2 linked regions of the Roseimaritima multifibrata genome follow. The protein of the gene in region 2 interacts with the protein of the main gene of each other region in a pairwise test. Links are inferred from orthologs where the notes say so. Each region holds a gene or a part of one and is shown on either strand. Other genes may lie near its edges.

The links.
Region 1: the proteins of ribD (region 2) and accC interact in binary tests that used the Escherichia coli proteins (3 or more experiments, as listed by UniProt). The link is inferred for Roseimaritima multifibrata from one-to-one orthologs.

The regions. Positions count from the first base shown.
Region 1 is NZ_CP036262.1:2,936,381-2,939,944, reverse strand. Bases 500-3,329 are described here. They hold accC (acetyl-CoA carboxylase biotin carboxylase subunit), read left to right. Parts: upstream 500-1,157; coding sequence 1,158-2,501; downstream 2,502-3,329. Other genes in these bases: FF011L_RS10690 (sigma 54-interacting transcriptional regulator), read right to left, coding at 3,161-3,329; accB (acetyl-CoA carboxylase biotin carboxyl carrier protein), read left to right, coding at 582-1,058; FF011L_RS10705 (M24 family metallopeptidase), read left to right, coding at 500-506. Also shown: more of FF011L_RS10705, read left to right, coding at 1-499; more of FF011L_RS10690, read right to left, coding at 3,330-3,564. UniProt on the Escherichia coli protein: This protein is a component of the acetyl coenzyme A carboxylase complex; first, biotin carboxylase catalyzes the carboxylation of the carrier protein and then the transcarboxylase transfers the carboxyl group to form malonyl-CoA.
Region 2 is NZ_CP036262.1:1,864,724-1,868,226, forward strand. Bases 272-3,040 are described here. They hold ribD (bifunctional diaminohydroxyphosphoribosylaminopyrimidine deaminase/5-amino-6-(5-phosphoribosylamino)uracil reductase RibD), read right to left. Parts: upstream 2,339-3,040; coding sequence 1,205-2,338; downstream 272-1,204. Other genes in these bases: FF011L_RS06860 (MBL fold metallo-hydrolase), read left to right, coding at 296-1,126; FF011L_RS06870 (SDR family NAD(P)-dependent oxidoreductase), read right to left, coding at 2,391-3,040. In the rest of the region: FF011L_RS06855 (hypothetical protein), read left to right, coding at 1-259; more of FF011L_RS06870, read right to left, coding at 3,041-3,179. UniProt on the Escherichia coli protein: Converts 2,5-diamino-6-(ribosylamino)-4(3h)-pyrimidinone 5'-phosphate into 5-amino-6-(ribosylamino)-2,4(1h,3h)-pyrimidinedione 5'-phosphate.

The DNA of each region.
Region 1 (3,564 bases), 1.1 Mb from region 2 along the record:
ACGCCGCATTGCCTCACGCCCATCCCGGATCTCAGGTTCTCAATCAGGCATCGACGTTGCTGGTCGACTGGGGGGCAAAATTCCAAGGCTATACCAGCGACCTCACGCGGACGCTGTCGATCGGTCCTCCAAGCGACCGTTTCCATGAAGTTTACGAAGTGGTGCTGTTGGCGCAGCAAACCGCGATCGAAAAAATTCGTCCCGGAATCCCTCTAAAAGAAATCGATCGGGCTGCCCGAGACGTGATTGCCCAAGCGGGGTTTGGAGATTATTTTGGCCACGGACTGGGGCACGGAATCGGATTACAGGTCCACGAATCCCCCCGGATGGCGTCAACAAGCGAAGAAACGCTGGAATCGGGGATGGTCGTAACGGTAGAACCTGGGATCTATTTGCCCGGCGAGTTTGGCGTTCGTATCGAAGATGACGTTCTCGTCACCCCGGAAGGAAACGAAGTCTTGTCGTCGCTCGCAAAGGGCCTCGATGACATGATCGTTTTCCTGTAAAACAACCGGTTAAAGACAACGGCTCGTCGCGGCCGGTCACATAGATTTTTATCACAATAAGTGAGACGACGTCGTATGAATGCAGGTGGGAAACGCGAAGCGGTCAACGTATTTGGGATCGATCAGCTAAAAGAGTTGATCGAATTGATGGAGCAGCACGACCTGGCAGAGATCGATCTCCAGCAAGATACCGACCGAATCAGTCTAAAACGGGGCGGTGCACAGCCTTTGCAGGCCATGCCTGCCCCCATGGCGGCGGCCCCGGTCGCAGCTGCAACACCTGCCGAACCGGCTGGAGACGGCCCCAATATTTTGACCATCAAATCACCGATGGTCGGGACTTTCTACACAAAACCGAATCCTGAATCCGAGAATTTTGTCAAAGTCGGTGCGATGGTTTCCCCCGACACCGTGATCTGCATCGTTGAAGCCATGAAAGTCTTCAACGAAATTCCAGCGGAAGTCAGCGGGAAAGTCGTCGCAGTCCTTGCCGAAAACGGGCAACCTGTCGATTTCGATAAACCGCTCTTCAAAATCGATACCTCGGCCTAGGTCTTTCAGCCAAGGTACCGCGTTTTCTGGCCTCTCGGCAAAATCACTGCCTAGGCTCCCACTGGTTTACCCCCAAATTCTTTAGATAGCTAAACGGTCATGTACAACCGGATCCTGATTGCCAATCGTGGCGAAATTGCCCTTCGTGTCATCCGTGCCTGCCGAGAATTGGGGATCGAATCGGTTGCCGTCTACAGCCAAGCGGACGCCGATTCGGCTCATGTTCGTTATGCCGATCAAGCGTTTTGCATCGGCCCCGCGCGGAGCGCGGACAGCTACCTGCGCATCGACCGGATCATTAGCGCTGCGGAGCTAGGGGATGTCGACGCGATCCATCCGGGTTATGGATTCCTAGCCGAAAACGCTCACTTCAACGAAGTTTGCCGGAGCTGCAAAATTGACTTCATCGGGCCTCGCCCCGAAGCGATGGAAATGCTGGGCGATAAAAACACCGCCCGGTCGCTGGCCATCAAGGCCGAAGTCCCAGTAGTGCCCGGGAGTGACGGGTTGATCGATGATGACAATGAAGCGATTCGCGTTGCCAACGAAATCGGATTTCCTGTCCTGATCAAAGCAACCGCAGGTGGCGGAGGCAAAGGGATGCGAGTGGCCGTCGACCAATCGGTCCTGGCAACCGCCGTATCGCAAGCCCGCACCGAGGCCCAAGCGGCGTTTGGTAACGGAGCCGTCTACATCGAAAAGTACATTGAAAAACCTCGGCACATCGAAGTTCAGGTGATCGCCGATGAACATGGCAACGTGGTTCATCTTTATGAACGCGATTGCAGCGTTCAACGTCGCCATCAAAAACTGATCGAAGAAGCCCCCAGCCCGACGCTATCGCCAGAAAAACGGACCGCGATCTGCGAAGCGGCCGTGCGAATGATTCGAGCCGCCAACTATACCAATGCGGGAACGGTCGAATTTATCGTCGACAAGAACGATGATTTCTACTTCATCGAAGTCAACGCCCGAATTCAAGTCGAACATCCCGTCACCGAAATGGTCACCGGCATCGACCTGATCAAGCAGCAGATCCTTGTCGCGTCCGGCGAACCTCTTCCCTTCAAACAAGAAGACATTCCATGCCGCGGGGTCGCTATCGAATGCCGCATCAACGCCGAGAATCCCGACAAAGGCTTCCAACCCAATCCAGGTAAAATTCAGCACATGTTTGCCCCAGGCGGTTTGGGCGTTCGTTTTGATTCCCACGTTTGCTCGGGCTATACGGTACCTCCGTATTACGATTCGATGATCGGGAAACTGATTGTCTACCAGCCGACACGACTGGAAGCGATCGCCACGATGCGAAGGGCTCTGAAAGAATTGGCAATCGAAGGCATTTCGACGACCGCCAGCTTCCACGACAAAGTCCTGCAACATCCTGAATTCATCGCAGGAAACTGCGATACAACGTTCGTCGAACGTGAATTCACCAACTAGTAACTGGCACCCGCGATCGACGATGCACAGAAGGATAGCTGCCTCTCTGCCGTAGTTACCGTCGCCAGACGGTAGTTCCTACTGCGGCACCGTCACCTTTCGATTGTCCCCTTTCGCTTCACGAAAGAACGCTCCCTGAAAGCGGCTTTCGCTCGGGACGTGCGATTTATTCGCGACGGATATTGGTCACGCCTTGAGCTTCTCACTCACGCCAACCTTTCGCGGGGGGGGGGGGCGTGAAAAGAATAAGTGAAGAAAGTCTGGCTCCCCTCGCCCTCAAAACAAGCTCGCTTAAAACAGGTTTGATACCGGATCATCGGTTCGCCAGCTAATGCAATTAAGTACGATTCAAAGGCTTGTTTTGGGGGAGAGGGGCTGGGGGAGAGGGGCCGACAGCGTTGGCAAGGCGTGACATAATCGGCTGAAATCCGAGGCTTTCACCGCGTCTTCGCTGCAAAATCGCCAGCTGGAAATCTCCCCCTCTCCCCCAAGCGAGCTCCACTAAATCAAAGAAAGAGGCAGAGATCACGCAATGAGCTAGCAGAGATTTCTTCCGCAACAAAGAGCTTGCTTAGGGGCGAGGGGAGCCAGACTTTCTTCATTTATTCTTTTCATCCCCCGAGCGAAAGGCGACCATTGCCCAACAACTCAGACGGTGATCAGGAGGCGGACGGTGGCTGATCCATTCCGTAGTCCTTGATCTTCTTGTGCAGGGTGTTGCGATTCATTCCCAGCCGACTCGCTGCACGGGTTTGAACCCCGTCGCATTCGAGAAGGACCTGGCGGATGACCTCGCGTTCAACACGGTCGACGATCTGGCTATGGACGTCACTCGCATCCTCAGCGATGGTCTGCAGCCCTTGCTGCACAACTGCAGTGGTCAGCGAACCTACGTCCGCGGTGTTGACCGGCTCGGCAATCGCTTTCGCTTTCCCGGTGATCGATTCGGGCAGAAAATCGATGGCTGGCTCGCTTCCCTCTGAACAGACAATCACCCGCTGAAGGTAACTGAACAGCTGGTCGATGTTCCCTGGCCAAGGATAGTTTTCCAGCGAGGTCAACA
Region 2 (3,503 bases):
GTTATGTGGGATTCGTATCTGCGGCATTGATACGAACGCCCCGCATGGGTTGGTTGTTTGCGACGAATGCGAAGCGATCTGGCTATCGCCAAGTATCACCGCTCCACATCAATATCCAGATTCGAGTAATGCCGCCTGTCCGATTTGCCTTGCACCTCTGTGGGGCGACCAAAGTCGTTGGGCGACCTATGAGGATTGTGTTGTCTTAGGCTGGGAACATGCGATCGATCCCGAATTGGACCACGTGAACGAATCTTGACGGTAAACTGGTGCGCAAGGCAGAGTACCTGTTATTGTGCCACGTCAGTCTGCTCAGGCTGATCATATTGTCTTTTTCACTGCATGGACTGCAGTCGGATTCTTTATAGGCTGCGTCGTTGTTATGGAATTGCATTGCTTGGGTACCGCGGGATACCATCCTAATGAAACGCGGCATACGTCTAGCTATTTCATCCCGGAGGCAGGTTTGCTGCTGGATGCGGGGACCGGTTTATTCCGTTTGCCGCCGCTGATCCAGACCGACCGCCTCGATATCTTGCTTAGCCATACCCACTTGGATCATGTGGTCGGGTTGACCTTTCTGTTGGGGATCCTGCATCAGCATCCCGTGCAAACGGTCCGTGTTTGGGCTCGACAGGAAAAGATCGACGCGATTCAAAATCACCTGCTGGATCCTTCTCTTTTTCCTGTGCCATTAGATGTTGAATGGATGGCGTTAGAAGAACACACCCCTGATCTGCTGGGCGGCGGGAAACTAACTTGGTTTAGTCTAGAGCATCCGGGAGGTTCCACCGGGTTTCGGATCGATTGGCCGGGGCATTCATTGGCTTATGTGACCGATACCATTGCCGATCCGATCGCCGATTACGTGGGGAAAATTCGTGGCGTGAATCTTTTGCTGCACGAGTGCAATTTCCGCGATACGCAGCGTCAATGGGCTGAGCTGACCGGACACTCGTGGACGTCACGCGTTGCAGCGGTCGCAAGTATGGCCGCGGTGAAGCAGTTGGTTTTTGTGCATCTTAATCCACTGGAAACCGACGGCGATCCGATCGATCTGCAGGCGGCTCAGTTGCTTGTTCCCGGCGCGATGATCGCCGAGGATAAGCAGGTCCTTCAGTTCTAAGGATTTGCGAAGGCGTGCTTCTGGGCGGTTCGTCCGGTACCGGTTAACAGGCGACACCGGCCAGTAGGTGGTGTTGCGTTACCGTTTTCGTTTCGCGACCAATTTCAGGTCCGGTCCGAATGTCTCGAAGCGGACGTATTCGAATTGCCCCTGTGAAGGGATTTTGGCTAGCCCATCGCCCCCGATCGGTCCGAGTGCCCCGGTTCCTCCAACCAGTTTCGGAGCGATATAGACGTGGCATTCATCGATCAAATCGGCAGCAAAGAAGTTCGCCAGCAGTTCACCACCACCTTCCACCAGCACGTTCGTCATTCCGGCTTCTCCACATTTTATTAATGCGGATTGCAAATCTTCGGTTGGACTGTTTCCGGGAATCGGACAGATGGTTACACCGGCGTCGGCAAGGGCGTTGATGACGTTTCCGTCAGCGGCGGTAAATAACCAGACCGGGCCTTCATCGATTGTCTGGACCAGTTTGGATTCAAGTTTCAAACGACCTGACTTTGAAATCACGATTCTTGTGGGGATGCGAGGCCCTGGCGGTCGCGCGGTAAGTGTTGGGTCATCTTTGCTTGCGGTGCCGCCACCCACAATCACCGCATCGCAGCGTCCCCGAGTCGTATGGACATCGGCGCGTGATTCAGGACCCGATATCCATTGGCTATGCCGCTCTTTGGTTGCAATCTTGCCGTCCAGCGTCATCGCCCATTTGGCGATCACCCAGGGGCGTTTTTGTTGCAGGCGAATCAAATAGGGTTGGTTCAAATTTTGAGCGTCGCTTTCCAGTATCCCGCAATCGGTTTGAATTCCCGCAGCGGACAGCAAACGCAAACCGCCGCCGTCCACCTTGGGAAACGGATCCCGCATGGCGACAACAACCCGGGCCGGGGCGGACTGCAGAATGATGTCGGTGCAAGGAGGCGTTTTGCCGGTGTGGCAACATGGTTCCAGCGTCACGTACCAAGTGGCCCCGGCAATCGCCTGCTTGTCGGCAACCGAAGCAAAGGCAGCCCGTTCGGCGTGTGGACCGCCGAATTTTGCGTGATAGCCCTCTCCGACAACTTGCCCGTCTTTGACGATCACGCACCCAACCATCGGGTTGGGTTCCACAGAACCTTCCCCTTTCGCCGCAAGTTGCAGCGCACGTGTCATCCACCGTTCGTCATCGGATGTTCTCGATGGGGTGGCTTGGGGGGGAGGATTCGCGGTCATGGGAATGGTGCAAAAGCGGGAAGAACTAAATCAATGGATCGGGCGACGTTTTTTAGAAGCAGGTGTCGACCAGTCCGCCTTCGCAGCGCATCGCCGCTCCGGTGGTGGTCGCGGCAATTTCACTACACAAGAAGGCGACCATCGCAGCCACTTCTTCGGTTTGCCCAAACCGAGCGATCAGCGAACCGGGACGCGACTCACTGAAGAAATTCTCTTTGAATGCTTCGATGTCGCGATCGCCGGCAAGTTCTTTAACAAAATCCTGCACCCCTTCGCTCCAGGTCGGTCCAGGAAGGACGCTGTTGACCGTGACGCCCGACCCCGCGAGCGATTTTGCAAGGCCTCTGGAAACGGACAACTGAGCGGTCTTGGTCATCCCGTAGTGGATCATTTCAACGGGAATGTTGATCGCCGATTCACTTGCAATGAAGATGATTCGACCCCATCCGCGTTCCTTCATCGTTTGCGTGACCGCTCGAGATAAACGGATGCCGGACATCACGTTGATGTTGAAGAAGCGTTGCCAGTCGGCATCACTGATTTCCTCGAACGGACATGGTTCAAAGATCCCCGCGTTGTTGATCAGGATATCAATCGGAGCAATCTTAGCGGCTTGTTGGATCAAGGAATCGCACCCTTCGGCCGTCGAAAGATCGGCGGGAATGCCGACGGCCTGATCACCTAGTTGCAGTTCCGCAAGCGTGCGGTCAACCGATTCCTGGCTCCGTCCGTTAATAATGACTCGCGCCCCTTCGGTGGCGAGCGTGTGTGCGATTGATTTTCCGATTCCCGACGTGGAGCCTGAAATCACTGCAAGTTTTCCGTTTAGTTTCAGATCCATGGTTATCGCTTTCGAATATCAGGCGGCAATGGGAAATAAAGTCGATCGGTTCAGGAAAACATAGTCGCCCGCATACCATCGGGAAACATCTAGTATCTCTTGGGACGTGAAATCGATTCGTGACGTATTGCCGGTCTGTCCACGCTCTGTCGAGCGTCGCTACGTGACTTCCGTCGCGACCATCGACAGATGGTGGTTCCTGTTGCCGATATTGTCAAAACGGCACTCGTTGCGACGCTGGCTTGCAACCCCACTGGGAAACCGTCAATTATTGATTTCACGTTCCTTGAGATGGTTTTGCAATCGTTCTTTCCACCGTGGCTC